Regions from separate parts of the Bacillus sp. JJ1521 genome, predicted to be linked through region 1. Evidence: predicted binding sites of a transcription regulator. Region 1 holds the regulator's gene; the other holds the start of a gene.
The links. The regulator Rex, encoded in region 1, represses fermentation and respiration genes when NADH is low (regulators of the CRP and FNR family bind a similar motif). The targets are predictions, from matches to a motif close to TTGTGAAATATTTCACAA.
Positions count from the first base shown of each region.

Region 2: V7147_RS14895 (TIGR04053 family radical SAM/SPASM domain-containing protein) is a predicted target of Rex. The motif match lies at 1,632-1,649, and genes of this name have one in related genera.

Region 1 is NZ_JBALOX010000019.1:2,799-26,224, forward strand. It holds gene tsaB (tRNA (adenosine(37)-N6)-threonylcarbamoyltransferase complex dimerization subunit type 1 TsaB) at 1-418, shown strand, start outside; gene rimI (ribosomal protein S18-alanine N-acetyltransferase) at 421-888, shown strand; gene tsaD (tRNA (adenosine(37)-N6)-threonylcarbamoyltransferase complex transferase subunit TsaD) at 881-1,897, shown strand; gene V7147_RS03830 (type IV pilus modification PilV family protein) at 2,102-2,575, shown strand; gene V7147_RS03835 (PulJ/GspJ family protein) at 2,591-3,067, shown strand; gene V7147_RS03840 (PilX N-terminal domain-containing pilus assembly protein) at 3,078-4,298, shown strand; gene V7147_RS03845 (ABC-F family ATP-binding cassette domain-containing protein) at 4,580-6,514, opposite strand; gene moaC (cyclic pyranopterin monophosphate synthase MoaC) at 6,809-7,300, shown strand; gene V7147_RS03855 (redox-sensing transcriptional repressor Rex) at 7,303-7,953, shown strand; gene V7147_RS03860 (twin-arginine translocase TatA/TatE family subunit) at 7,988-8,179, shown strand; gene tatC (twin-arginine translocase subunit TatC) at 8,196-8,945, shown strand; gene V7147_RS03870 (YdiK family protein) at 9,000-9,209, opposite strand; gene V7147_RS03875 (CPBP family intramembrane glutamic endopeptidase) at 9,213-9,950, opposite strand; gene groES (co-chaperone GroES) at 10,287-10,571, shown strand; gene groL (chaperonin GroEL) at 10,820-12,445, shown strand; TPP riboswitch at 12,650-12,759, shown strand; gene V7147_RS03890 (thiamine phosphate synthase) at 12,881-13,489, shown strand; gene thiO (glycine oxidase ThiO) at 13,473-14,585, shown strand; gene thiS (sulfur carrier protein ThiS) at 14,600-14,803, shown strand; gene V7147_RS03905 (thiazole synthase) at 14,807-15,574, shown strand; gene V7147_RS03910 (ThiF family adenylyltransferase) at 15,571-16,584, shown strand; gene V7147_RS25160 (hypothetical protein) at 17,293-17,382, opposite strand; gene rfbF (glucose-1-phosphate cytidylyltransferase) at 18,093-18,881, shown strand; gene V7147_RS03920 (NAD-dependent epimerase/dehydratase family protein) at 19,063-20,163, shown strand; gene V7147_RS03925 (UDP-glucose dehydrogenase family protein) at 20,160-21,413, shown strand; gene V7147_RS03930 (phosphotransferase family protein) at 21,780-22,664, shown strand; gene V7147_RS03935 (hypothetical protein) at 23,221-23,426, opposite strand, start outside.
Region 2 is NZ_JBALOX010000102.1:477-8,098, forward strand. It holds gene V7147_RS14890 (Crp/Fnr family transcriptional regulator) at 1-373, shown strand, start outside; gene V7147_RS14895 (TIGR04053 family radical SAM/SPASM domain-containing protein) at 424-1,548, opposite strand; gene V7147_RS14900 (DUF5316 domain-containing protein) at 1,941-2,234, opposite strand; gene V7147_RS14905 (molybdenum cofactor guanylyltransferase) at 2,386-3,012, opposite strand; gene V7147_RS14910 (DUF2249 domain-containing protein) at 3,155-3,385, opposite strand; gene V7147_RS14915 (hypothetical protein) at 3,587-3,727, shown strand; gene V7147_RS14920 (Crp/Fnr family transcriptional regulator) at 3,881-4,570, shown strand; gene V7147_RS14925 (DUF2249 domain-containing protein) at 4,692-4,952, shown strand; gene V7147_RS14930 (DUF2249 domain-containing protein) at 4,939-5,145, shown strand; gene V7147_RS14935 (hypothetical protein) at 5,160-6,401, shown strand; gene V7147_RS14940 (metal-sulfur cluster assembly factor) at 6,416-6,715, shown strand; gene V7147_RS14945 (metal-sulfur cluster assembly factor) at 6,918-7,226, shown strand; gene V7147_RS14950 (prolyl oligopeptidase family serine peptidase) at 7,272-7,622, opposite strand, start outside.

The sequences.
Region 1 (23,426 bases):
AGTATCAAGTCTTGAAGTAGTTGCAGCCAATGGCAGGTATTTTAATGGCTATATTTCTCCATTATTTGATGCTAGGCGTGGTCAAGTGTACACCGGTCTTTATCAATATGAGGATAACACGCTAACATGTGTGGAAGAAGATAAAATTATTTTATTATCCGATTGGCTAGAGGAGCTTAAAAAGAAGGAGACACCGGTTCTTTTTATCGGAAATGATTTAGTTATCCATAAGGAAAAGATAGAAACAGATTTAGATCAACTTGCATATGTTGCACCATACACAGATTGGAATCCGAGACCAAGTGAGCTAGCTGAGTTGGGTTTGAAGAAAGAGCCAGTGGACGTTCATACATTTGTGCCAAATTATATTCGTTTGGCAGAGGCGGAAGCGAATTGGTTAGGGAAGAGGCAGGGGTAAGCATGGAAGATATCATCAATCAACAGATTTTGTTTCGCTTCATGACGTTAGAGGATATTGATGGTGTTATGAAGGTTGAGACTTCAGCATTTACCGTCCCGTGGAAGAGAGAAGCTTTTTATAATGAGTTAGTTCATAATCAGTTTGCAAAGTATATTGTGATGACTGATAACGACGAAGTGATAGGGTATTGTGGGATGTGGCTTATTTTAGATGAATGCCATATTACGAATATCGCAGTGCTTCCAGAATATCGAGGGAAAAAGCTTGGGGAGGCTTTGCTGATGCAGGCGAAGCTGTTAGCAATGCAGCATCAGGCAGCAACGATGACACTTGAGGTTAGAGTGTCGAATCATATTGCCCAAAACCTCTATAAAAAACTAGGCTTTAAACCAGGTGGTATCCGAAAAAATTACTATACAGACGATAATGAAGATGCGCTAGTAATGTGGGTGAATTTAAATGAGTGATAATCAATTAATTATGGGAATTGAAACAAGCTGTGATGAAACGGCCGTTTCGATCGTGCGAAATGGACGGGAAATTTTATCAAATGTTGTTGCATCACAAATTGAAAGTCATAAGCGGTTTGGCGGGGTTGTTCCAGAGATAGCATCAAGGCACCATGTGGAGGCAATTACTCTTGTGATAGAAGAGGCGTTGAAGCAGGCAGATGTTCATTTTGCGGATATTGATGGAATTGCGGTAACAGAAGGGCCAGGCTTAGTAGGGGCCTTATTAATTGGAGTGAATGCGGCAAAAGCGGTGGCATTTGCTCACGATATTCCCCTTCTAGGCGTTCATCATATTGCAGGTCATATTTATGCGAATCGATTAGTTGAGGAGCTGGAGTTTCCGTTATTGGCGTTAGTTGTTTCTGGTGGCCATACAGAACTTGTGTATATGGAAGAACACGCATCCTTTAAGGTGATCGGGGAAACAAGAGATGATGCTGCTGGTGAAGCATATGATAAAGTCGCTAGGACACTTAGTCTACCATACCCAGGCGGTCCTCATATTGATCGACTTGCGCATGAGGGAACGGCGACAATTGATTTACCAAGAGCATGGTTGGAAGAGGGTTCATATGATTTTAGTTTTAGTGGGTTAAAATCAGCCGTCATTAACACGCTTCATAATGCCGAGCAGCGTGGGGAAACAATTGAACCAAAGAATCTAGCGGCAAGCTTTCAGGAAAGTGTCATTGATGTGTTAGTGACAAAAACTGTGAAAGCGGCGAAAGAGTATCAAGTAAAACAAGTCCTATTAGCTGGGGGAGTTGCGGCAAATAAAGGATTGCGAGCTGCTTTAGAGCATGCTTTTTCGGAAATGCCGGAAGTGAAGCTCATTATTCCGCCACTTTCGCTGTGTACAGACAATGCTGCGATGATTGCGGCAGTTGGAAGTATCTTATATGAAACTGGGAAGCGTTCCTCCTATGCGTTAAACGCTAACCCGGGCCTAGATATCGAGGCTTAATTTTATTTAACGGAAGTCCCAAGTGGTAACTACACTTGGGATTTTTCATTTTTTCGTAACTATTAAATCATGCAGCCCCTCATACATTTGTGCTCAAAAACACCAAATGAATTCTATTAAAATCATGTATAATACTATATAGCTAGATGGAAAATAGGAAATTATACTCTTGCCCACTGAAAAAATTAATTTGAAGGTGATTGTTTGAACCAATCCATTAAAAATGAAAAAGGAGTTACCTTAATAGAGTTAATTTGTTCAATTGCTATTTTGACTATTATATTGATTAGCTTCATGTCATTTTTTATCATGTCAGCTAAATATAATGGGGTCTCCTCTGACAAAATGAACGCAACCAACATTGCCAGAGAAGTACAAGAAGAATTCAAAGTAAATGACGAAAAAAATCTAGCTCTAAAAGACTTGATCCATTTTTCAAGAACTTCAACCGATACAGTAATTCCAAAATCTAATTATCCAAAGTTAAATTTAACGGATGACATACAAGTAAATAACGACATTCTGGCACTTACTTTTACAAGACAAAACTTTACCGTCATCGTAAAAGTGGATACAAGCGATGATGAAAATGTAGATATAACTTTATCAAAATTACATGTTCTAGTGCAAAAAGGGACAAAGGTATTGTCCGAAACCTTTACCTACTTTGAGAACTAAAAGGAGCATTAATAGATGAATAAACACCTCCGAAATAATGGTGGAATCACACTTATTGAACTTCTTGCTACATTGGCGATATTTTCAATGGTCAGCATACTAATCTATGGTGTTTTAATAAACGGAATGAACTACTCTGAAAAATCAAAGGATAATGTTTCAAGGCAGCAAGAAATGAATATTCTCGTCACTACTATTACGAAAGCCCATGAATCGTATTCATCGTATGAGATTGTCGTTGATCAGAACCCAGACGCAAATAAAATTCAGCTCATAGGAAAAGATGGATCTGGAACTGTTGTTAGTGCTGTAGATCTATCAAATGAACACTATATTTATTCATTGTACAATTCTCAGGAATCTGACGAGGTCCCTTTTTCAAATGCAACAACCATTCATACATCTCAACCTTTATACATTAAACTCATCATAAAAGACAGAAAGCAGCCAAGCCAAAAATCTGAGATAAAAACCATTATTTCCAGGTTGTAAGGAGGGGACTATGAGGAATTTAAAAAATGAACAAGGAATGACCCTTGTAGTTGTATTATTAATTCTCACCGTGATTTCCATATTAGGTTTAGCGGTAATGGGTGCTTCACTTACCAACATGAAGCAAATCAGTAAGACGGAATCAAACATTATAACAACGGATATTGCGGAAATGGGAGTTGTATATTATGAAACTCAATTAAAGTCCTTCCTAAATGAGCAATTATATAATCAAGCAAAGCAAAAAGAAATCATTATTCGCTACTTCACGAATTCAGCATCAACAGATGTATTAATTGAAAAGTTTAATCTTGAATTTCCCGTAGAATTAAATAATTTATATAAAACCAATAACACTCTTTTTACTCAATTTGGGGATCATTTTCTTCCAGAAAAGACCGTGGATGCAAATAGTTCATTTAAGATAAAAATTAACCCGAATGGGATAACGACAACTACTTGCTCCCCTCAAACACCTGCCAATTCACAATGTTATCGTATTACTTATGAAAGCTATGGTTATTATGGTGATAATCTTGAAAAGATATTGAGTGCAACATTTGATTTTTCATATTTTATCAACAGAAATAGCATAGTTATATCAACAGGTACACCGCCTCCTGTACCTTTATATGAAGACATTAAGGATTCCGTACAAGGTAAAAATTTACGTGCTTGTACAACTGCTGATTTTAAGAAAAATAACACAACGGTAGATTGTAGTTCAAATTTGGATCCAAAGGAAATTACAAGTATGAATGGAATCTCTAATTCTTTTATTGTTTTTAACAAAGGAGTCAATCTTGATCATTTGTCACATGCAGTTTCAAATTCTAAATTAATCATCCATAGTTTAGATGTAAATAACCCTACCAGAATCGGGAAGTTTAATCCAAATGGGTTTATTAATTCATCAATTGTGATTATTGGGAATGCCAAATTATATGATCAAATTATGAAACCAGTGAACTCAAGTATCTATATTACGGGCGATGCAGATTTAACGGGTTTCTCATTAAAAAATGCGACTTCCACTAAAGTATGTGTACAGGGAAAAATAACACCAGCGGACATGAGGAGTATTCCAGGGGTCTATTCAAATGATTACAATTCGACAACTTATACGAATGAGTGTATGAGGAAATCGGATACAGTCGGGAATAATTCACTTACTATAAAAGGTGAAATGATTAGTCCTCGCATAGATGAAAAATCCAATGTCACTTATTAGGAATAAAACAGCAGTTAAAGAAAAAAAGTAGTCCATAAGTTCTATGCTTTTTGTTGATAAATAATCCACAGATCCACACCTTTTGTGGAAAACTCAAATAAAGTACTGAAATAACTAATGTGCATTTGTGGGTACCTTTTGTGGATAACCCTGTTGGTATATGTGGATAATGTGGATAAGTCAGTGTATAACTCAATAAATTGTGGAAAATGGTACAAAAAATCCCCTCTAAAATGAGTTTTAGATGGGGATAACTTATTTTTATGGATAGGTGAAAGGGTCTAGTTACTCGTTTCGTGGAGGGATTCCCATTCTTCCATTAAGGCTTCAAGTGTAGCTGAAATTTTCTCGTTTTCTGCATTAATTCGTTGAACTTCCTCGTGATTTTGGTAAACTTGAGGGTCACAAAGAAGCTGTTCATTTTCTTCGGTTTTTTCCTCAAGAGAGGATATTTCAACTTCAATTTCTTCAATTCGGCGTTTTCGTTGACGCTCTTGCTTCTTTAATTCTTTTTCTTGTTCATAGGATATTTTTTCTTGGATAACTTCCCGTTTATCAGGTTTTTTCTCTTCGTTTTCGAGTCTAGCGAGTTCTTCCATTTCGAATTTCTTTTCAAGGTAGTAATCATAATCCCCAAGGTATTCTGTGAGGCCATCTGTGGATAACTCAAATACCTTCGTTGCGATACAGTTAATAAAGTATCGGTCATGAGATACAAAAAGAATGGTTCCTGGATAATCGATTAACGCATTTTCAAGTACTTCCTTACTATCAAGATCTAAGTGGTTCGTAGGCTCGTCAAGAATAAGGAAGTTTGATTTTTCCATCATCAGCTTAGCAAGAGCAAGTCTCGCTTTTTCACCACCACTTAAGGTTGAAACTATTTTTAACACATCATCCCCGGAAAACAAGAAATTCCCAAGAACAGTACGGATCTCTTTTTCGGGTTTAAGCGGGTATTCATCCCATAATTCATTTAACACCCGTTTATTTGAGGTAAGGTCGGCTTGTTGTTGGTCGTAGTAGCCAACCGTTACATGTGAACCGAAACGAATGGTCCCATTCACATGTTCAAGCTTATCGATAAGTGCTTTCAATAGAGTTGATTTTCCAATCCCATTTGGACCCACTAACGCAATACTATCTTCGCGATAAATATTGAAATTGACATTTTTGATAATGGGTTTGTCTTTTTCATAGGAAACGGAGATTTCTTTTGCACTTAACACGTCATTTCCGCTTTGTCGTTCAATGTCAAAATGGAAGGAAGCTGATTTTTCATCCCCTAATGGCCTGTCCATCAGTTCCATTCGGTCAAGCTGCTTTCGTCTACTTTGTGCACGTTTCGTTGTCGAGGCTCTGACTAAGTTTTTGGCGATGAAGTCCTTTAGTTTTTCGACTTCTTCCTGTTGTTTTTCGTATTTTTTCAGATCAAGCTCATAATTTTCAGCCTTTATTTTTAAATAGTTGCTATAGTTTCCAACATATTTGCTGCTTGTGTGTCTTGAAATCTCATAGACCTGGTTAACGACTTTGTCTAGGAAGTAACGGTCATGGGAAACAATTAAGAGTGCACCAGGATAGCCTTGGAGATATTGTTCAAGCCAGGTAAGCGTGCTAATATCGAGGTGGTTTGTCGGCTCGTCAAGAATCAATAAATCAGGCTTTGTTAGTAATAATTTACAAAGAGCGAGCCGTGTTTTTTGACCACCACTTAAGCTAGATATTTTGGTTTTATAGCTTTCTTCTGTAAAATTAAAACCATGTAAGATGGATCGAATGTCGGCTTCATATTGATAGCCGCCCTGTTCCTTAAAATCGACCTGGAGCTGATCGTATTCTTCAAGTAGCTTTTGATAATCAGTGGGATTTTCAAAAATAGATGGGTCGCCCATTTTTATTTCAAGGTTTCTTAAGTTTTTTTCAAGTTTTTGTAATGATGCAAAGACGGTAATCATTTCTTGCCAGATGGTAAGATTTGATTCAAGCCCAGTGTCCTGTGCGAGGTAATCAATTGTGACACTTTTTGGCTTAATGATTTCGCCGCCATCATGAGACATATGGCCAGCAATAATTTTTAATAGAGTGGACTTTCCGGCACCGTTTCGACCAACAATGGCAATTCGGTCACGGGTTTGTACTTCTAATTTTATATTCGATAAAATAAGATCAGCAGCAAAATACTTTTTGAGCTGATTTACTTGTAGTAAAATCATTGTTTCTCACCTCTTGTTTCTATGAACAGTGTATCTTATATTATCTAAATAGAGCAACTGCAATGATAATGTTCACAGATGTTACAAAGACAGATGTGGTAAAATAGTGTATAGTTTTAGTGGAGGTTCAAAAAGTCCGGTGAAAATGACACATCGAATTTCTTCGTTGGCTTGCTTTTCCGTGCCTCACGTATTAAATACATACGTTCCGGTACTCAAAGCTGCACCGCCTCGAACTTCTTGGTCCTTTTCATCCTCCTTTTAAACATTCAGTCATAGTGGAGGGTTCGATAAATGACATCATTTACCCATTTTAATGAGCAAGGTCGCGCTAAGATGGTAGATATTACGGAGAAATCTGATACTGTTCGTACAGCGATTGCAAAATCAAGTATTACTGTAAATAAATTGATTTATGAGCAAATAATAAATAATGAAGTGAGCAAGGGGGATGTTCTTGCTGTTTCCCAGGTTGCTGGTATTATGGCAGCTAAAAAAACATCAGAGCTAATCCCGATGTGTCATCCATTAGCATTAAAGGGAGTCGACATTCGTTTTAGTTGGACGACTCAAGATGAGTATATTTTACATATTACCGTAACAGTTAAAACAAAAGGCAGTACCGGTGTTGAGATGGAAGCGTTGACTTCCGCATCGGTTTGTGCGCTAACGGTGTATGATATGTGTAAAGCGGTTGATAAAGGGATGGTAATTGGACCAACCTATTTAGCTGAAAAGACTGGTGGAAAAAACGGTGATTTCAAAAGGCAAGTAGCGGGGGAATAAACATGAATTTAGAACAATCAAAAATACCACAAGCAACTGCCAAAAGGCTGCCACTTTATTATCGGTTTTTGAAAAATCTGCATGCCTCGGGAAAGCAAAGGGTTTCTTCTGCAGAGCTGAGTGACGCGGTTAAGGTTGATTCCGCCACGATTAGACGTGATTTTTCCTATTTTGGTGCATTGGGAAAAAAAGGGTATGGCTATAATGTCAATTATTTATTATCCTTTTTTAGTAAGACCCTTGATCAGGATGAGTTAACGAAGGTTACGTTAATCGGTGTGGGTAACTTAGGAACAGCATTTTTGCATTATAATTTTTCAAAAAATAATAATACAAAAATTGAGCTTGCGTTTGATGTGGATTATAATAAAGTAGGCAGTAGTATTGGTGGAGTAAAGGTGCATCATTTAGATGATCTTGAGAATGAATTGCCCGATGATGTAACAGTTGCCATTTTAACGGTGCCGGTTGGAGCAGCTCAGTCGATTACTGACCGCCTGGTAAATAAAGGGATTAAGGGTATCCTTAATTTTACTCCAGCAAGAATCAACGTTCCTGAACATATTCGGGTGCACCATATTGATTTAGCTGTTGAGCTACAAGCACTTGTTTATTTTTTAAAGCATTATTCAAATGATTCAAATGAAGAATAGAAATAGAATTTATAATGTAGGGAGGTGACTCACAGTGGGGAATCTTGGATTTGGTAGTATTCTATTGATCGTATTTGCAGCGTTACTAATTTTTGGACCAAGTAAGTTACCTCAATTAGGAAAAGCAGCAGGTAATACATTGCGTGAATTCAAAAACGCAACAAAAGGTTTAGCAGATGATGACGAAGATGATGTTAAGAAGAATGAAACTCATGATGTGAAGTAATGATAGGATGAGTCACATGAACGAAAAAGAAATGTCCGTTTATGATCATATTGGTGAGCTGCGAAAACGACTGATTTATGTAGTCGTTTTCTTCTTCATCGTTGCTTTAGGAAGCTTTTTTCTAGCAGAGCATGTAATTGTTTATTTGCAAAATGCGGAAGAAGCTAAAGAGCTGACAATGAATGCTTTCCGGATAACAGATCCAATTAAAATATATATGAATTTTGCATTTATTATTGCATTTGTTATCTCCTCCCCTTTTTTACTGTTTCAGCTTTGGGCCTTCATTAGTCCGGGTTTGTATGAGAGGGAAAGAAAGGTAACATTGAGTTATATCCCAGTTTCGGTAATATTGTTTTTACTAGGAATATCTTTCTCTTATTTTATTCTATTTCCATTTGTTGTGAATTTTATGACGCGGTTAGCGGTGAGCCTTGATATAAACCAGGTAATCGGGATTAATGAGTATTTTCAATTCCTGCTGCAGATAACGTTACCGTTTGGCTTTTTGTTTCAGCTGCCAGTTGTCGTAATGTTCTTAACAAGACTCGGAATCGTGACACCGATGTTTTTATCCAAAATACGAAAGTATGCGTATTTTGTCCTTTTAGTCATCGGTGGGTTAATTACGCCACCTGAGATCATCTCCCATTTAATGGTCACCGTGCCGTTATTCGGATTATATGAAATCAGTATTCTCGTATCAAGAAGTGCTTACAGGAAGGTGCTTAAAGCGGAAATGATGGCAGCGAATAGTATGGAATAATTCTGAAAAGCTGCAGTTGAAGTTAGATAATAAAAAATAACCTCCACCGGGAGGTTATTTTTTTGCGTTAGTTACTTTTTTTATTTTGCTGTGTAGGACAAACATACGGATTGCCATACCAAAGTCAAATGTTGCGATAAGTGCAAGTAGCACCGTGGAAAAGTTCCAGACAGACTGCGTTGCATTAGTAATCGCGATATACGTAAAGAATGCACCCAATAATGTGTAAAAGATGCCCATTACAAAAGGTGAAGTTCGTCTCATAAGTTAAAAGCCCCCAATAAATGTCTGTTGCAGCTTCTCAGCTTGCTTCATGATTCTTTCTATATCATCTGCAAAAATTGTCTGAACCACGACAACAAAAGTATTCATCGCTACATGGGCAAAAATCGGTACGATAATTCGCTTTGTTTGTACATAGAGGAATGCAAAGGTAAAGCCCATTGCCGTATAAATGAGGATATGAGTAAAGTCCATATGCACAACAGCGAAAATTAACGAACTAATTAAGCCTGAGATGAAAAAGTTAAATTTTTTATATAATGATCCAAAAATAATTTGTCGGAAGATAATTTCTTCAAGAATTGGACCAATTATCGATACTACGATTACAAGCAATGGTAAAGATTTTACCAAGGTCAAAATTTCTTGGGTGTTTTCAGAACCGGGCTCAATACCAAACAGATGAATTTCAATGTTTGCCGCAACCACTTGGGCTGTCATAGCCATAAACACACCTGCGATCGCCCATCCAATTGCCTCACCTTTAGAGGAACGTCGTAAGTTCTGATGTCTTTCCTTAATATCTTGTCTTAATAAATATAATACAATCGGAAGTGCGGCCACAAAACTAAAAACAGTCCAAAGTGAAATTATTGTATTTTGAGCAGCGGCTGGATCTAGGTCTTTTCCAACACCAAAATATAAGAGAAGCGGGATACCTAAAATTCCAGAGAACTGCATGATGATGTACGTTAAAATGACATACCAATATCGAGCTTTCATGAAAATCTCCTTTTTATAGATGGAATAATGAATCAGTACTAATTGTCCACCCTTTGTATTGTAACATATATTCATACTTATCCATTAGTATAATGCAAATCCAATTTTTCATTGAAGAAAATATATTAATGAATAACCATGGTTTATTTTTCTTGTTAGTAACATAGGATAGATAGGTGACGAAGAAAGTCGAATCTTTTTTCCAAATTCTATATCAAATGACTTGCAAAATAGGTAGAGATTATTTAATATAATAATTGTGTTAGCACTCGAGTTGTTTGAGTGCTAATAAGCAGACGAAACTAATATTTAAATTATTTGAGGAGGTCGTTTCACTTGTTAAAGCCATTAGGTGATCGCGTTGTTATTGAACTAGTTGAATCAGAGGAAAAAACTGCAAGCGGGATTGTATTACCAGATTCTGCAAAGGAAAAGCCACAAGAAGGTAAAGTAGTTGCTGCAGGTACAGGTCGTGTACTAGACAGTGGTGAAAGAGTAGCTTTAGAGGTTGCGGTTGGTGATCGCATTATCTTCTCAAAATATGCTGGTACTGAAGTGAAATACGAAGGTACTGAATACTTAATTTTACGTGAAAGCGACATTTTAGCTGTTATCGGTTAATTGAAAACAGCATTTATATCATAAGATTGTTAACTTTATTCAGCGAAATCCTGAATAAAGTTAAAAGCCTTCGGCGGATGCCACGATTTTTTAAAGGAAAATTTTTCGAGCAGTTAGATCGAAGACTAAAGGCGCCACCTCCTGTGGCAACGTCTTCATGACCCACATCGTGTGGGCCTAAAAATCGGGCGCAAATACGCCGCCAAGGTGCATTTGATTTAATTTATATTTTTGAGGAGGGCTTATAAATGGCAAAAGAAATTAAATTTAGTGAAGATGCTCGTCGCGCAATGCTTCGTGGTGTTGACGCATTAGCAAATGCTGTAAAAGTAACATTAGGGCCAAAAGGACGTAACGTGGTTCTTGAGAAAAAATTTGGTTCACCACTTATCACAAATGACGGTGTAACAATTGCAAAAGAAATCGAATTAGAAGATGCATTTGAAAACATGGGTGCTAAGCTTGTTGCTGAAGTTGCTAGCAAAACAAATGATGTTGCTGGTGACGGTACTACTACTGCAACAGTTCTTGCTCAAGCGATGATTCGCGAAGGCTTAAAGAACGTTACTGCTGGTGCAAACCCAATGGTAGTTCGTAAAGGTATTGAAAAAGCTGTTACAGTAGCTGTTCAAGAATTAAAAGCTATTTCACAACCAATTGAAGGTAAAGATTCTATCGCACAAGTTGCTGCTATTTCTTCAGATGACAAAGAAGTTGGCGAATTGATCGCTGAAGCAATGGAGCGCGTAGGTAACGACGGTGTTATTACAATCGAAGAATCTAAAGGATTCTCTACTGAACTTGAAGTAGTAGAAGGTATGCAATTTGACCGTGGATATGCTTCTCCATACATGGTAACTGACTCTGACAAAATGGAAGCAGTTCTTGAAAATCCATATGTGCTCATCACTGACAAAAAGATTTCTAGCATTCAAGAAATCCTACCAGTATTAGAGCAAGTGGTTCAACAAGGTAAGCCATTATTACTAATCGCTGAAGATGTTGAAGGTGAAGCTCTTGCAACTCTAGTCGTGAACAAGCTTCGTGGTACATTCAATGCAGTCGCTGTTAAAGCTCCTGGATTTGGTGACCGTCGTAAAGCAATGCTAGAAGATATTGCAATCCTAACTGGTGGTGAAGTAATCACTGAAGATTTAGGCTTAGACCTTAAATCTGCCGATATTACTCAATTAGGACGTGCTTCTAAGATTGTTGTAACAAAAGAAAATACGACAATCGTTGAAGGTGCTGGTGAATCTGATAAGATTGCATCTCGCGTAAACAATATCCGTGTTCAAATGGAAGAAACTACTTCTGAATTTGACAAAGAAAAGTTACAAGAGCGCCTTGCTAAATTAGCTGGTGGAGTTGCAGTTATCAAAGTTGGTGCTGCTACTGAAACTGAACTAAAAGAACGCAAGCTTCGTATTGAAGATGCTCTTAACGCAACTCGCGCAGCTGTTGAAGAAGGTATCGTTTCAGGTGGTGGTACTGCACTTGTGAACGTATATAACAAAGTAGCTGCTATTGAGTTAGCTGGAGACGAAGCAACTGGTGTGAACATCGTTCTTCGTGCACTAGAAGAGCCAGTTCGTCAAATCGCTCACAACGCTGGTCTTGAAGGATCTGTAGTTGTTGAACGCTTGAAAAACGAAGCACTTGGTGTTGGTTTCAACGCAGCAACTGGCGAGTGGGTAAACATGGTTGACGCTGGTATCGTTGACCCAACTAAGGTTACTCGTTCGGCACTTCAAAACGCAGCATCTGTATCAGCTATGTTCCTAACAACTGAAGCAGTAATTGCTGACATTAAAGAAGATGCTCCTGCAATGCCTGACATGAGCGGAATGGGTGGAATGGGCGGCATGATGTAATATCGGCCCAATATCCCTTGATTTATAGGGGTCTTGCCTTACACCCTTTTAGGGGTAACATTGAACCCTAATAAGGCTAAAAATTAGAGGTTTTCCATTAGTTCTTTGAACTTTTGGGAAGCCTCGTTTTTGTAAAGGAGTTTACTTGAAATTTTCTAATTCTTGTAGTAATATAATAGATAATTTTAATAATTGAATAAATTGGAGTTTTACTAGGGGATCCCTTGATAAGGGCTGAGAATAAAGTAGTTACTTTTAAACCCTCATAACCTGAACAGATTAGTATCTGCGTAGGGAAGTAGCGACTGTTTGTGCTTATGTGAATTTAGGCAACTATCGAACACACCACTTTCCTATGTCGGAAAGTGGTTTTTTTTGAGGGCGCAGCAAGTTAATAACTTACAAAGAAGGTGCTCCAATGAAGGGGAGAAGTAAATGAAGTTGATGGCTGTAACGGATCAGTCGCATTCTGTTCGTGAACTCGCATCGAAGATCATAAAAATAAAAAACAAAATTGATTTTGTCCAAATACGAGAAAAAACAAAAACCGTTAAAGAAATCATCATACTACTCCAATATTTGGAAGAGGGTGGTGTTGAAAAAGAAAAGATTATCTTAAATGATCGATTAGATATTGCCTTACTGATGGATATTCCAAATGTCCATTTTCCTGAAATAGGGCTTCCGGTTAAAATGGTCAAAGAACGTTTTCCTCATCTAACAGTTGGTCGGTCGGTCCATTCCTATGAAGGAGCTAAAGAAGCCGAAGCAAAAGGAGCAGATTATCTCTTATACGGACATTGCTATGAGACGAATAGTAAAAGGGGAAAGGCTCCAAATGGCATTGAACCCCTCATTGAGATGAAAAAGCATTTGAGTCTACCAATTTATGCAATCGGTGGAATTAAACTAGATAAAGTAAACGAATTACGAGAATTAAAAGCAGAAGGAATTGCAGTGATGTCAGGAATTTTTTCAGCAGAAAATCCGCTAGCTGCAGCAAGTCAATTTTATGAGGTGGTCCGTAATGAAAAACAGCTATGAAGTAGCAGTAATTGGGGGCGGTATTATTGGATCCTCGATTGCTTATTATTTAGCAAAGGAAAATATCGATGTAGCTGTGTTCGAGGAGAATCAGGTTGGGGCAAAAGCTACAAGTGCTGCGGCTGGCATGCTAGGGGCGCATTCTGAATGTGAGGGGGATGTTGATGTCTTTTTCCCTTTTGCAAGAAAAAGCCAGTTTGCTTATGGAAAGCTGAAAGATGAATTGTATGAATTAAGTGGAATTGACTTGGGTTATAGAAAGGGGGGCATTTTAAAGCTTGTATTTTCTGAGCAAGATAAACAAGGTTTAAAGGCGATTTTAGCCCAACCAACCGTTTCATGGCTAGCAACAGAAGAAGTGAAAAAATTAGAACGAGATGTTTCACCTCATCTGTTAGGCGCAGCCTATATTGAAGATGATGTAAACGTTTTACCGATTGGGGTTTGTCAAGCGTTTGCTAAAAGTGCTCAAATCCTTGGTGCCTCTATTCTAGAATCTACAAAGGTACTTACTGTTGAAAAACAAAATAATGTTTTCCTCCTTCAAACCACAAGGGGTGTTGTTGAAGCGAAGCATGTAGTCGTTGCCAGTGGAGTTTGGAGCGAGACCTTTTTTAGGCAGCTTGGGTTAGATCATCAAATGACTCCTGTAAAAGGGGAATGCATTTCGGTGATTGGTGAAAAAGCGGTTTTAAAGCATACCATTTTTCATGATAAATATTATGTTGTCCCAAGAAACAATGGAAAGCTTGTGATTGGCGCAACCATCAAGGAGAACGATTGGACTGATAAGGTTAGTCTAAATGGCATCGAAACACTTATAGCAAAGGCAAAAATGTTGCTGCCTACCATAGCAGATATGAAATTGGATTCAGCTTGGTCAGGATTGCGTCCCCAAACATTTGATCAAAATCCATTCATTGGCTACCATCCTGAAGACGAAGGAATTTTATTTGCGACAGGCCATTATCGAAATGGCATCCTGCTTGCTCCTGCAACTGGGCAAATGATTACGGATTTAATCTTGAAAAGAGAAGTGAAAAAAGACTGGGTGGAGGCTTTTAGAATTGACCGTCGTAAGCCGCTGACCGTTTAGGAGGTGATCCATACATGTCTATTATCGTAAACGGAAGACAGATTGACCTTCCAGAAACCATCCAAAATGTTCAAGGGTTGCTTTCCCATTACAATCTAGAAAATCGTATTGTTGTGGTTGAGGTCAATAAGGATATTGTGATGAAAAATAACTATGAAACTACAGGTCTTTCAAAAGGCGATGTAGTAGAAATCATACATTTTGTTGGAGGAGGATAAAACATGTTAAAAATAGCAGATCGAAGCTTCAGATCAAGACTCTTATTAGGTACTGGAAAATACCCATCATTTGAGATTCAGAAAAAAGCGGTTGAAGTATCAGAGGCTGAAATTCTAACCTTTGCGGTAAGAAGGATGAATATTTTTTCAGAGGAACAACCGAATTTTCTTGAACAACTGGATTTGACTAAATACACTTTACTTCCGAATACGGCTGGTGCAAAAACGGCTAAAGAAGCAGTTCGGATTGCGAAATTAGCGAAAGCCTCTGGATTATGTGACATGATCAAAGTCGAGGTAATTGGTGATGATCGTACTCTTTTACCGGATCCGATCGAAACGTTAAAAGCATCTGAAATGCTTTTAGCTGAAGGTTTTATTGTACTTCCGTATACTTCTGATGATGTGGTATTAGCTAAGCGTCTTGAGGATCTTGGAGTTCATGCCATCATGCCGGGGGCTTCCCCAATTGGTTCTGGAAAGGGAATTATTAATCCTCTTAACTTGAAGTTTATTATCGAACAGTCATCCATTCCAGTCATTGTTGATGCTGGAATCGGTTCACCTAAGGATGTAGCATTTGCCATGGAGCTTGGTGCGGATGCTGTATTACTTAATACAGCCGTTTCTGGTGCAAAAGATCCTGTGAAAATGGCGGAAGCAATGAAACTAGCATTGGAAGCGGGAAGACTAGGGTTCGAAGCTGGAAGAATTGAAGAAAAAGAGTACGCAGTGGCAAGTAGCCCAACTACAGGAATGGTGACATCTTGAACAATCGCTATTCTAGACAGGAATTATTTCTGGGAGCGACTGCGCAAGTAAAAATAAAAGAGGCAAGTGTCATCATAATTGGGGCAGGTGCATTAGGTTCTGCAAGCTCCGAAATGCTGACAAGAGCAGGAATTGGGCATCTAACGATTATTGACCGGGATTATGTGGAATGGAGCAATTTACAAAGGCAGCAATTGTATACGGAAGAAGATGTAAAAAATAAAATCCCAAAAGCAATTGCCGCGAAAAAACGTCTTGAACAAATTAATAGTGAAATCACAATTGAGGGGAACGTTGAGGATGTTCACGGACTGAATATTACTGAATTGATTAAAGGTCATTCAGTTGTCGTTGATGCTACGGATAATTTTGAAACAAGTTTAATCGTTAATGACTCAGCTGTAAAAATGGGGATCCCCTTTATTTTTGGTGCATGTGTGGGAAGCTATGGACTGACATTACCCATTATACCGGGAGAAACTCCGTGCTTGCACTGTCTTTTAAACCATCTGCCAATGGATGGAATGACATGTGATACCGTTGGGGTTATTAGTCCGATTGTTCAAGTCACCGCTGCTTATCAAGTGGCACAAGTGTTCCGACTCCTTTCGGGAGAATCGATATCACCAATTCTTCAATCGATAGATATTTGGAAAGGTGAAAATGCAGAAATCAATGTAACAAAGTTAAAAAATAAACTTTGTCCAACATGTGGTGACCAACCATCCTATCCTTTTTTACAGTTTGAAAATCAAATGAAGACGGATGTTCTCTGTGGAAGAGATGCCGTTCAGTTAAGACCAGGGCTCCCGCAAACATACTCATTGGAGGACTTAATAAAAAATGTAAAGCATCAGGTAACAAACCCTGTCTTAAATCCATATTTGCTTTCCTGTCAATTTGAAGATTATCGAATCGTTTTCTTTAAGGATGGTAGGGCGATCATCCACGGCATAAATGACGCGAAAACAGCACGAGCTATCTATAGCCGATTCATTCAATATTATTAGGATTCATTATAGGATTCACAATTCAGTTCGCATTTTGTTTAGTGCTAGATTTTTTGCTGCACATTCATAAAGAAGTGTAAGTACCTGAAGATTGGTAAGTTGGATAATATGTTTGATTTCTTTAGATATAGCTTGTCTGTTGTTTCTTGGAATAAGATTAAAAATGGGCTATACAAATAATCAATTAAGAATGATACTTGGATATGTGGACCAACAAAATGGCTAAGGAAGAAACACGTTTATCAAGAAATCATTATAAGGTCTTTAAGTTTTAAAGAGACTTTGCTCATGATTTTATGCCATCACCACTTAAATCTTCATTTACTAAAAGTAGTAATGACCAAAATTTTAAGATAAAATGCTAACATTTTGCTAACGCAAGTAAGTGAAAAACGGTAAATTCCCGTTAAAGATATTACAGCACGGATTTCCCAAAACCTTGATATACAGTATTTTTTGCACATATCGTTAAAGATATTACACACTCTCATCTTACGGGCGGCATGATGTAATAAACATCATAAATCCTTGATATATAGGGGTTTTTGAGTGGAATAAAGATAAATGCTCACTTTTTTCACAAAAACCATCTTATTAGAGAAGGTCTTTCATCAGTTTACTGAACTGGTGGGAGGCCTTTTCTTCCATATTGGCGGTCATATGAGCGTAAATATTTATGGTTGTATTGATGTATGTATGCCCTAAACGCTACTGAATCTTCTTTACTCCCACACCCGCTTCAATCAATAGAGATGTAGATGTATGTCTGAATGAATGAGGGGTAATGTTTTTATGAATACCTGCCTTTTTGAATAGACGTTTAGTCTAGTTTCTCAAACTTTTCTTAATTTCGGATGTCCATCATTTCGTACAAAGATAAAATTGTTATCAACATAAAAAAGCCCTTTTTGTAACTTCACTTCTTTTTGCCTGATTTCATGACGTTTCAACATTTTTACGAGCCTTTTCTCAAACTTAATTGTTCGGATGGAACCTGTGAATGGAAAATTAATATGAATAAGCAAACCAATAGATGCATTTACACCATATCAGGTCTATTTGGAGTTGGTTAATCTACAATTACAAAGGCACTTGTCCAGGGGGAAAATTTGCCTTAAGGGATAACAATGCTTGTGCAATCAACTTCTCACCTTCCTCTACTCCATGAGTTAGGAGAAGGTTAATGCTTAATTTCTGAAATATCTATGTTAGAAACTTTATTAGCTGAGTACTATCTTTTTTATGGCCATATCTTGACCAAAATTCAATCTCAAAACCTTTAAACCTTCTATGCTATCTGCTCTTTTAATCCATCTGTTACGTGTGATATGGATGTTAGAGTGTCCAAACCGCTTTTATTGGGGTAAGCGTGGAGATAGCCGGTCCCCTAACTCAATTTACCCATAAAATAGGCGTTTGAAGTTTAGTTATTGCCCAAACAGCTTTTGGAATTAAGAATATATTAGAAATAAAAGTTATGGGAAAAAAAGCCGAGTAGGAGGGAAAATGTGAAGGTCTTAATTTTAGCTGGAGGGTTTGGCACAAGAATAAGTGAAGAAACCCATTTAAAACCCAAACCTATGATAGAGATTGGTGATAAGCCAATCTTATGGCACATTATGAAATTGTACTCTAGTTATGGTTTTAACGACTTCATTATTTGTTTAGGGTATAAGAGCCATGTTATCAAAGAGTACTTTTTTAACTATTCCCTTTATAATTCCGATATTACCTTTGATCTTCAGAAAAAAAATAAAAGTATCATTCATAAAAACTCCGCTGAACCTTGGAAGGTCACCTTGGTTGATACAGGTTTAAACACATTGACAGGTGGTCGGATCAATAGAGTGCGGGACTATGTTGGAAATGAGCCTTTTATGGTGACGTATGGCGACGGAGTTAGCGATGTCAATATAAAAGACTTAGTTGAATTTCATCGCTCCCATGGGAAGTTAGCTACAGTAACCACTACACAGCCAGAGGGCAGGTTCGGAGTTTTGTCCTTGACTGCTGACCAAAAAGTAGAGAAGTTCCGGGAGAAGATACAAGGGGATAGCAGTTGGATAAATGCTGGCTTTATGGTATTGCAACCAGAAGTTTTTAACTACTTAAATAACGGCGACCAAACGGTATTTGAAAAGGAACCATTAGAGAACCTTGCCAAGGATGGACAATTAATGGCTTTTAAACATACTGGCTTTTGGTATCCGATGGACACTTTACGGGATAAGCGATATTTACAAGAGATTTGGGCTTCGGGTAAAGCTCCCTGGAAAACATGGGATAAAGATGATTAAGGAGTAAAATTTTTATTAGATTTCTCTAAGGTCCGAGGGAATTATGAGTTATTAATTATGGTTCTATTGGCTTCTTAGGAAGTAAGTTATTATTCGTCGAAAAACGGTACTGGGATTCAGTGCAATGCCACATCGAGAAAATGAAATTATAGAATCAAAATTAAAATATAGGTGGATAAAAATGAAGAAAGATAAAAACAATACAATTTTTCAGACAGATCTTCAGTATATATTTAATAAGCTTGGAAAGTCCGAAAAAGGAAAACTTAAGGATTCATCAATCTTAATAACCGGATGTGCCGGATTCTTAGGCTATTATTTAATGTCATTTTTATCCGAATATTCAGATGAAATTGGCATTAAAAAGATTATTGGAATTGATAATTTTAAACTTGGGAAACCAAAATGGATTGAGGATCTAAGTAAATCAAATTCAAAGATTGAACTTTATTCTTTTGATATTACTGAATTTTCATCATTTGAAACGAATAAAATTAATGATGTTGATTTTATTATCCACATGGCATCAATTGCCTCACCGACCTATTATAGAAAATATCCTCTTGAAACAGTTGATGCAAATGTATTAGGACTAAGAGGTTTGCTGGATTTTTATAAGAATAAAGACATTAAAGGGTTTTTATTTTTCTCCAGCAGTGAGGTTTATGGTGATCCATTACCGGATTATATTCCAACTTCCGAGGATTACAGAGGAAATGTGGCTATGATAGGACCGCGCGCATGCTATGATGAGGCAAAAAGATTTGGGGAGACACTTTGTTACCTATATGCCGAAAAATTCCATATGCCGATTTCTATTGTCAGACCATTTAATAATTATGGACCAGGTATGAGACTTAATGATAAGCGGGTACCGGCTGATTTTGCGAAAGCAATTATTGAAAACAAGAAGCTGGTCATGTATTCCGACGGTAAACCAACTCGAACGTTTTGTTATGTGACAGATGCAATCACTGGATATTTAAAGGCATTACTATATGAACCTTTTGACTACTTTAATATAGGTATTGATAAACCCGAAATTTCGATAAAAGAATTGGCTAGGATTTATAAAGAGGCAGGCTTAGCTATTTATGGGTTTAATCAATCAATCGAATTTAGAGAATCTGATGAACAGAGCTATTTAACACATAATCCATTAAGAAGATGTCCCGATATTACAAAGGCTAGAGAACTGTTAAAATATTCGCCTTCTATTTCTATTGATGAAGGTGTGCATCGCTTTCTAACCTTTTTGAAAGAAGGGGGGGGAATTCAGTGATTACCGTGATCGGCCTAGGCTTTGTTGGATTGACAACTGCTTTGGGGTTTAGCGATAAAGGGTATAGTGTTTACGGCTATGATATTGATCAAAAGAAAAAAGAGAAGTTAAGAAATGGGACTATTCCCTTTTATGAACCGTATCTTGATGAGAAATTAAATCAGCATTTAAACAAAGGTTTTACGATTGTTGATGATTTACAGGAAGCTGTAAATAATAGTAAAGTTATCTTTCTTTGTGTTGGAACCCCGAGTAAACCAGATGGGGGTGCATATTTAGGCTATATTTTGGATGCAATTAAAAGTATAGCTGCATATATAAAAAAGCCGAACTTTAAAGTGCTGGTTCTTAAATCGACCATTCCTCCATCAACGACAAGCGAAAGTATTAAACCGTATATAGAAAGTCTGGGTTTTAACGTTGGTGTTGATATTGGTTTAACTAATAATCCTGAGTTTTTAAGAGAAGGTTATGCCTGGGAAGATTTTATTAATCCAGATCGAATTGTTATTGGTCAGGAAGAAGATAAAAGCGGACAGATCGTGGAAAAAATGTATCAGTCATTTAATGCCCCTATCTATAGGGTTAGTTTAAATACGGCAGAATTTATTAAGTATTTATCTAACACTTTGCTAGCAACTCTTATTAGTTTTGCGAACGAACAGTCGTTGATCGCTAAATCCATTGGCGATATTGAAATAAAAAAATCCTTTCAAGTCTTGCATCTCGATAAAAGATGGTTTGGTGATCCAGCTAAAATGACATCCTATGTTTATCCGGGTTGTGGTTTTGGAGGCTATTGTCTTCCAAAGGATACTATGGCATTAGTTAACCAATCATTAAAGAATTCTTACTCACCAGAAATATTAAAAGGAACCTTAAGAGTAAATGAGACAATTAAAGAATTTGTTGTAAATGATGTGGCAGTAAAAGTAGAGGAGGATGAGTATATAGGAATTCTCGGTTTAGCATTCAAGGCAAATTCAAATGACGTAAGGGATACACCCGCAAAATCAATTATTGAAAGCTTAGTGCAAAAAGGATTTAAGAATATTATTGCCTATGACCCTATGGCCATTGAAGAGTTTAAAGAGGCTTATGGTCTTCCTATTGAATATTCACCTAGCTTAAAATCGTTACTTGAGAAAGTAAATCACGTTGTTATTTTAACAGAGTGGGATGAATTTCTATTAAATAAAGAATCAATAAAACAAAAGAATATTTTCGACTATCGTTATATATACGATTAATTAAGATGATGAAAAACTGCTTGATTACTCATGTATAGGGAAATTTCAATCTGAGATGCTCTTATCCATTACCGTTTTTCTAACCCTTTTTTGTAAATTGAAGTAGTGAGCAGTACTCCACACACGTTGAGTACTGTGAGTTGATAGAATTAATTAAATAAAAAGCAAATGGGTTATGTATCGTATTCACTTGACCATTATGGAATGGATTTTATACCCTGGCAATGTTTATGCCCAAGGTCTTGAACATCTGATGTAGAGCAGTTTCTATACCGGTACCGAGGGTTTGCAGCAGTGGAAAAAGAAAGCGCTCTCTGAACCTGCCTATTTTGTGGCGAAAAACGAGGATAAAGGAGATAAATGACTATGAGTAACCCTGCCAATTCGTTGATAGACTTTATCAAAACAAGATATCCGGAGTTATCCGGAGAGCATATTTACGAAAATAAACAGGGTTGGTCCAATCGAGTCTTTGTTATTGGCGACAGACTGATATTCCGTTTTCCGCGTACAGAAAAGGAAAAGACCTCAATGAAATTGGAACTGCGCATTTTGCCGAAGTTAAAAAAGGCACTGCCTGTAGATATTCCGGATTTCATCTATTCCTCCAGCGACTCCGATGAGATTAGGTATGTAGGGTACAAAATGATTCCTGGCATCCCACTCAAGGATATAAAATGTTTATCCGCTGCACAACGAACATTGATGGCAGAAAATTTGGGCCGTTTTCTTACAGCTCTTCATACGTTTCCGGCAGATTCTGATTTTCCACCTGCCGAACTGAAGCCAGAATATACAAAAATATATTGGGAAAATTTTTACGAAGGAATCAAGGAAAAAATATTTCCCGTGATTTCCTCTATGGAAAAGGCTAAAGTAGAGAGCTTATTTGAGGGCTTTATCATGAATCCTGAAAACTTCGTGTTTAAATGCAGCCTCATTCACGGAGATTTGGACTCGAAACACATCCTTCATGATCCGGTAAATAAACATCTTTCGGGTATCATTGATTTTGGATCGATGAAGGTTGGAGATCCCGCATATGATTTTACAGGTATTTATAAGTCCTATGGAAAGGATTTTTTCAAGAAGGTTCTTCAATCTTATAGAGTACCGATGGACAAAGCCTTTTATGACCGGATATGTAATTTTTATGTAAAATCCATTATGTTCGAAACTCTGCTTTATGCATTAGAGACTAAAAATGACAAAGTCATTAAGGTCTATCTTAAATATTTGCAGGATTTATAAAATTAGTGAAGTTTAAGGGACTATCAGAATGGAACTAAATCAGAAGAAAACTTGCCGCCTGATACCGAGCAATTATCTGATTTCGCCATACACTGGCAATTTTCAATGATAGAGGCACATCTTTCATCAATATTGTATTGAGACAATACAACAGAACGAGCTTGCCTCGTTATCTCTTCCAAAAACAGGTATCACAAGTATGTAAGGTTTTTAGTAATTAATAACAAATGCACGAAATGGATCTCACATTTCGTGCATTAATTTGTGATAGTAATTAATATATAAACTTTAGACTGGGATTGTATAAATGCATTTTTATAAAGTACTTTTAACACCAAACGATGATTTTATAGGGTACATTTTATTATAAAGCCAGCCTTTTTCCTTATTCAATTTGTTTCTGAGGCTTATTTTGGGGGATATATGTTAGCTTTCGGTATATTAGGTTAAATAGATAAACGTAAGAGAGGTCAATTAAAAATGGAGATAAAAGGGAATAAACACATTTAACTCCCTAATTCGCCCTCATTTATTGTAAAAAGAGAAATAGTCCTGTTCAGTTGTTGCTATATTTATAGTAATGTATAGCTTTTTCTCTGCTTAACTTTTCGAAAAATCCATAGGTGAAAGTATCATCAATGGACTTAACCCTCTTGATAGCTTTTTGAATTGCTTTTATATAGGGAATGTAAACATGATTTATAGTATCTTCGTTCACCCGAGAATAATAACATAAGTCAAACTCAAGCTCGTTTATTATTG
Region 2 (7,622 bases), on a different contig from region 1:
ATTTGAAAATACAAATCTTGCATTTGAATTTATGAAATGGATGAGTGATCATTTCCGAAAAACACAAACAAAGTTTAGAGATCTTGTTCTATTAGGTAAAAAAGGAGCCTTGTATTCAACCTTAGTTCGAATGACCAATAGTTATGGGGTTCATAAGAAAAATGGTATCCTAATAGACTTACATTTAACAAATCAGGAGCTTGCCAATTTTTGTGCTACTACAAGGGAAAGTGTAAATCGAATGCTGCATGAATTACGTGCTTTAGGTGTAATTTCCGTTTATCGAGGCTTTATTACCATTCACGACTTAGCCTATATAAAAAACGAAATTCAGTGTGAGGAATGTCCAGCCAAGTATTGTAGTATAGAATAATGGTAACAAAATACAAAGACCCATGGGATGATCCCTTGGGTCTTTCTATATCAGTTAAGTGTTTTATCTTTTTTACGGAGGGCTTCCGGGATATATACACAGAATGGTTCACTTTCCATGTAATCTCCAGTCATCGCATAAGCACGAGAACGTGATCCACCACATACATGTCGGAATTCACATACTCCACATTTCCCTTTAAATTTGTCTGGATTGCGTAAGTCTTTAAATATCGGTGATTCACGATAAATTTTAGCTAAAGGAGTCTCACGCACATTTCCAGCTATTACAGGTAACAATCCACTTGGATACACATCTCCAATATGAGAAATAAAGACAAATCCGCTACCATCGTTTACGCCTTGTGGAGCCCTTCCTAGACCATCAATTTTACCCGTTTTACCCTTCATAAGAGCATCTTCATAGCGAATATGTTTTTCTGTATCCTTTGTTTCGCGCAGTTTTGATTGGATGACAACGCGACGATAATGCTGTGCAGCGGTTGTTTTAATATCAAATTTTACACGTTTGCTTAAATCATATAACCATCGGAACACTTTTTCATGCTCGACTGGAGAAATCATGTCTGTTTCTTTACCGCGACCAGTAGGCACAAGGAAAAAGACGCTCCATAATACACAATCAAGATCCTCTACTAATTTTGCCATTTCATTTAAGGCATGAACATTATATCTTGAAATTACTGTGTTAATCTGAACTGGAATCTCAAGTTCATGTAAATACTTAATAGCCCTCATCGTTAAATCAAATGAACCTTTTGTTCCACGGAAATGGTCATGAATCTCCGCGGTCGGACCATCTAAACTAAACGCCCAACGAGCTAAACCAACTTCCTTAGCTTTTTGAATTGCTTCCTTCGTAACATTTGGTGTTGCACTTGGTGTCATTGAAACACGTACGCCTTTTTTAATTGCATAATCAGCAATATCATAAACATCGGGGCGCATTAATGGGTCCCCACCTGTGAACACGAGCATTGGATTGTTCATCTCATATATTTGGTCGATTAGCTTTTTCCCCTCTTCAAAGGAAAGTTCTCGAGGGTCTCTCGTATATTGTGCTTCTGCACGGCAATGTAAACATTTTAATTGGCAAGCCCTAGTAAGCTCCCAAATGACAATAAATGGGTCTTCGTTATAGTCTCTTTCAAACATGAGGCAAACCTCCTTTGTTAATGTCCACATTTTAACACTATAAAAAAGTGAATTATGTGAGTTACATCACAGATCAAGGAGGTGTTTGAAAAAGTTCACAAATAAGGAAAAGCTCAAGTGCCCGAGAAGAACATCGACTAACAACTACCACGTCCTGTGGCAAACGTCGATGTCAGCACTTCCTCGAAAATGCCAAGCATTTTCTTCGTGCGATGATTATGCTGTCGAAGCTTTCCTTGTCCTGTGCAAGTCCGACAAGCATAAGAAAAAGCCGGCGAGAAGTATGCCTTTTATCCTTCTTGACGGATTGGCTAGACCAGAGAGGGGCTAAGTGCTGAAACTAGAAATCAATTATATGAAAAGTTAATTGAAGAAATATTATTTGAAGAAACTCAAATGTAATTGAGGGTTAACACTACAGCCACAAGTAGGTTTGGTGCCCCCAAGAGGAAAAATAAATAGGAATATCGGATTCTTTTTTTTCGGTCTTTGTTTCTTTCGGTATAGTAGTTCGCTCTTGCACGATCTCCATTTATAAAGGAATCGGACATGATTCCAGCAAGCAGGAAGCAAATAATCCCAAGTGTCCCTGAAATAACTGAAAATGTTTCAAATTGATGAGTAGACAAACCAATGAATAATAGAAGTCCAGAGGTTAATATACCTAAAACTAAGCCTACCCTCAAACACAATCCCTCCTTTTCAAAATATCTGCTATAGATATTTTATCATACTTTTCAGAAAATTATGAGTGTGCTGCGTGAATTTTACAACAAAAGCAAATGGAGGCCGGCACAATGTGAGTCACAAAGACATTGCCACTCAGACGTGGCGTTTTTAGTCTTTGTTCCTTGTATCAGTCATTGGTTTTTGTTGAATTTTTTCATATTCTGTTTGGTTGTTGATGTTTTCGAATTCCAAGCCTTGTAACTGAAGGTCTTGATTTGTTACGTATTTGACGTGGCAAGAGTCTAGCAAATGGCTCATTTTTAAATGTTGACCTTTAAGCAATTGTTCTATTTTCTTTGCAACCCTAAAATGGTAAACAGCGATTAAGGGCTGCTGTCTACCATTGATTACCGGAACGACAGCATCGATACTAGGGTCAGTTGTAAAAGTGATTAGTTGCTTAACGAGAACATCCGTCACAAAAGGAGTGTCACAAGGTAAAACAACATACCAATCCGAAACTTCTTTTTGCATAACAGTGAACATGCCTGCAAGTGGTCCATTCCCTTTAAATTTGGGTAAATCCTGAATAACTTCCACTGACGTTTGGCTCTGAAATTGACCGACTAATGCGGGATGGCTTACAATAAGAAGATTGCCCACATTCCCTTCCATTGCCTCTATTGCGTATTCATAAAAGTATTTTTGATATAGTTTGGCAAATGCTTTATGACTTCCGAATCTCCTTGATTCTCCACCAGCTAAAAGTATACCTGTGATTTTTGTTTTATTCATTTGTAACTTCCTTTTACTTTTTCTTCATAGTAGCACGATTGGAACAGTCTTCCAAACGAAACTTTTTCAACCATAAAAAAGGTGCAGGCAAATTCGTAAATTAACTTTGCATACACCTTGAGAGAGATATCGAAATCCCTGATTATTTTTTACCGATTGCAACGCGCCAAACATCCGGGCCTTGTTCAAGGTATTCCCAAGAAAATTCTTCACCGCGTTCCATCATGAATTGGTATTGGAGTGGTCGTGGATCATGGTCATTTGTAAGCTCCATGATTTCACCTGATTGTAAACTATCAAATGCTCTAAAAATGGTAGGGTGCTTATCCTTAGGTGCAAAATCTGGTGCATTTACTTTCGCTGCAAATACCATATTAACATTCCTCCTTTTGTTTTATGAGTCCATTGTATCGAGTCTAATCCAATATTGTAGTGAAACTTATCACGATGAACGTATGTTTTTTATCATATGTCTAGAAAAATATGCGATAATGAAAGTGAATTTCGAAATGCCACGTAAGCATCTTGTCATACCTCATGATTGTGGAATCTAAAGTAATTACGGGGTGAAAAGATGAAAGATTTAGTAGGTACATGTAAGGAATGTGGGAAAGACATTTATTGTTTAGACGGATTTATTAATGGTATTGTTTTAGATGATAAAAAAGGGTTACTTTGCTTTAATTGTGCGGAGGAAAAAGACGATAAAAACTAGGAGTATATTCTCCTAGTTTTTTTGTGTCCATTTTTTGAACATTGTTTTTGATTTCAATACCTATGATATAAATCACAGTTTTAATATCGTGGATTGCTACACTTAAGAAGGAGTTGCCTTTGGTACAGTTAATTTGAACAAGGAGTGAGACCGATGGGAATATCATCCATTCGTGAACAATTGAAAGGAGTTCCATTGTTTCGGGAATTAACCCCGGAAGAACTAGATCCAATTGTTGAAATTTCACAGTCACGATTATATAAACAAAAAATGTTTATTTTCATGCAAGACGATCCACTTGATCGTGTTTTTTTCATTCAATCTGGAAAGGTGAAAATTTATAAGTCTGACATGCACGGGAAGGAACAGATTGTGTCCGTACTCGAAGCAGGAGAAATGTTTCCGCATGCTGGATTTTTTAGAAAAGGTGGATATCCTGCACATGCCGAAGTGATTGAGGACTCGAATATTATTTTAACCCCCATTGATAGATTTGAAGAAATATTATTAAAGAATCCTGAGCTTTGTATTAAAATTTTTAAAGTTTTAGGTGAAAAAATCATCGACCTTCAAAAACGACTGGAGGAACAAATTCTTTTAAATACACAAGAACAAATCATTATGCTGTTACTTCGTTTATGCAGAAGTAACGGAGAAAAGATTGGCAATCGCTTCAAGCTAACTACTCAATTCACTAATCGCGAGCTTGCCAACATGATTGGTACAACACGCGAATCAGTAAGCAGGACGGTTTCAGTATTGAAAAAGAAACAGATTGTAGAAATGACCCCTGATGGATATTACCTATTAGATCACATGAAGTTACATGATGAGATATTTTAGACCAACAGAAAGTGGCGTTCTTTGTCTTTGATCTTTCGGTATTTGTGATTCACGTCACATCATTTCTCATTGAAAATGATTATCATTAGGTTATAAACGTTAATCAAGGGGGATATCAAAAATGAGTCCATTAGAATCAAAAGTTGTTGAAGTAGATGTAAGGGAAGATCTAAAAAATAAAATCGAGCCTTTTCAAAAGATTATGGAAGCAGTAAAGCCTTTGCAGGATGGAGATATTTTCATTTTACACGCACCATTTAAACCGACTCCTTTATTTCCAATTTTAAAAGCAAAAGGTTTTTCAAATGAAGCCGAGCAAATTGATAAAAGACATTGGAAGGTCACTTTTACTAAACGAGGTGACACTAATGAAATTAGATAATCGAGGTCTTGAGCCTCCTACACCAATGATGAGGACATTGAAAGCTCTCGAGAAATTAAATAAAGGCGACACGTTAACCATTATCAATGATCGGCGACCAATGTTCTTATATGAACAGTTAGATGAGCTTGGCTACAAACATACAACAGAATCTCACCCTGATGGCGGCTTTCAAATTGAAATTACGAAATAAGGAGCTGCTTGCAAATGATGCCTCAATTATCAAATGAAACTGATATAAGGCTGCCGCTCTCTTTTATTATCTTTAGTGTTATTGCCTTAATCGCATCTCAAGTCATCCTATTATTCAATGGGCATATGGTGATAGACGGGATTTTTCGAACCCCTGCCCTCCTTTCATCTGCCCATTTATTGATACTTGGATGGGCCCTAATGGTTGCAATGGGAGCTATGTACCAACTTGTGCCGGTAGCCTTTTTAACTCCGATTTGGAGTGAAAAATTTGGGTTTGTTCAATTTTGGATAACAGCAATCGGTTTTGGTGGTTTTGGAATAACTCTTTCTTTCTCGCCTAGTATTTCTATTTTTACGGGTTCACTTTCGGTTATTGGGATCTTACTGTTTCTTGTACAAATGTTTATGACGATGAAAAAACAGGCGAAGAAAAATATTCTTACCGTATTTGTAGGAAGTGCTCTAATTTGCCTACTGCTTACGATTACACTTGGAATTCTATTAATCGTCAATCTAGGGGTTGGAATAGTAAATCTAGATCATCTTGCTGTTTTGAAAAGTCATATTTTGCTTGGAGTTGCTGGATGGTTTACATTCTTAATTTTCGGATTTTCTTATAAAATGGTCCCGATGTTTTCTTTAGCACACGGCTTTTCAATGAAGCTAGCGAGATGGGTCTATATCGTATACGTAATTGGTTTTATTATTACAATTAGCAGCTTTACAGCTGAGAAATACCTATTATTACAAGCAGGTATGAGCTTACTGTTCTCAGGCTTCGCTCTTTTTTCTTACCACATTTCAACTATCATCAAGGTAAGATTAAAGAAAAAACTTGATAAACCATTTATCTTTTCATTAATTGCGATTGGTTTTGGCTTAGTGAATCATTTTTTCGGAATGATTCTTTCATTTCTTCCAGTGTATTATTATTTTTACGGTATGCTTATTTTTCTTTACCTCTTTTTGTGGATTGTTAGCAGTATTCTTGGCTATTTATATAAAATTATTCCATTTCTTTGGTGGACACACAGGTATAGCAAGCTTATTGGAAAAAGCGATGTACCGACATTAAAGCAAATGATCGATGAAAAAATAGCCATTCCGATTTTTTCAGGCTTTGTTGCAGGAAGTCTTATTGTAATTTTATCCATAGCTTCCGGGCAATTACTTATCTTTTCAATTGGCCAAAGCTTAATTGTCACTTCAACCGTTTTTTTCGGCTACACCATTATAAAGGTACTTTTTAAATAAAGGGGAGAATGATAATGGAATTAAAAGATAAAATCATTGATCAGTTAAAACAAGTGATTGACCCTGAACTGAATATTAATGTTGTTGATTTGGGACTCATATATAAAATTGATATAAAAGAAAATAATAATGTGTATATTGAAATGACACTAACTACACCTGGCTGTCCTCTTCATGATAGTATTACAAGTGGCGTGAAGCATGCAGTTGCTTACATTGAAGAGGTAAATGATGTCGAGGTATTAATGGTATGGCATCCTGCCTGGTCTCCTGAGCGCATGTCTGAAGAAGCAATGATGCAATTACGTGGTTAAGTCATTGAATTTCACTTTTTTCGTGTGTTTCGTTATACTTAAGAAAAGCGCAAGGCGCCCGCTTATCGGCGACAAGCATAAGACGAGCGCTGACAGAAGGTGCCTTTTACCTTCCGAAGCGATTGGCTTATAACCTCGAGCCGATGGCGCCTGGAGCTAGACACCTTTTAATTAAGCTATTTCTCGAAAGGAGAGTTATCAAATGGATGAAGCTTTAAAGGAAAATATAATGGGTGCACTTGAGCAAGTAGTTGACCCTGAGTTAGGGATTGATATTGTAAACTTAGGACTAGTTTATGATGTGGATATGAATGATGAAGGAGTGGCTCAAGTTTCAATGACATTAACATCAATGGGCTGCCCGCTAGCAGGTACAATTGCCATGGATGTAAAACGTGTTCTTACCGAATTACCTGAGGTAAAAGACGTAGATGTTAACATCGTTTGGAGTCCACCTTGGAACAAAGATATGATGAGCCGTTACGCTAAAATAGCTCTTGGGATAAGATAAGTTTAATTAGAAGAGAACGTGTCGATTGTGACACGTTCTTCGCTTTTATAGATGCTTTTTAAACCATTCGACTGATGCAAGCAGACCTTCTCTCGTTACTTTGTGATCAGCACGTGTATCTGCAATAAAGGATAGGTTTTCCCCTTTGCCTTTATAAAGCGGCTTAATTTCACGATAAAATCCATACGTGTATTTAAATGGTACCATTTTGTCTTTTTCACCATGCCAGAAAAACAATGGTCTTCCGTCTAATTTTTCTGGTTGTATGCTTAAATCATATTTCCTTAATTCTGCATATTTTTCTTCCAATTCAGAATCTGAGAAAGGTAGTTCAATATCATGCACTTTCAGCTCTTCAATTTGTCCACGGCAGAATTCCTCATAATAAGGGCTCCC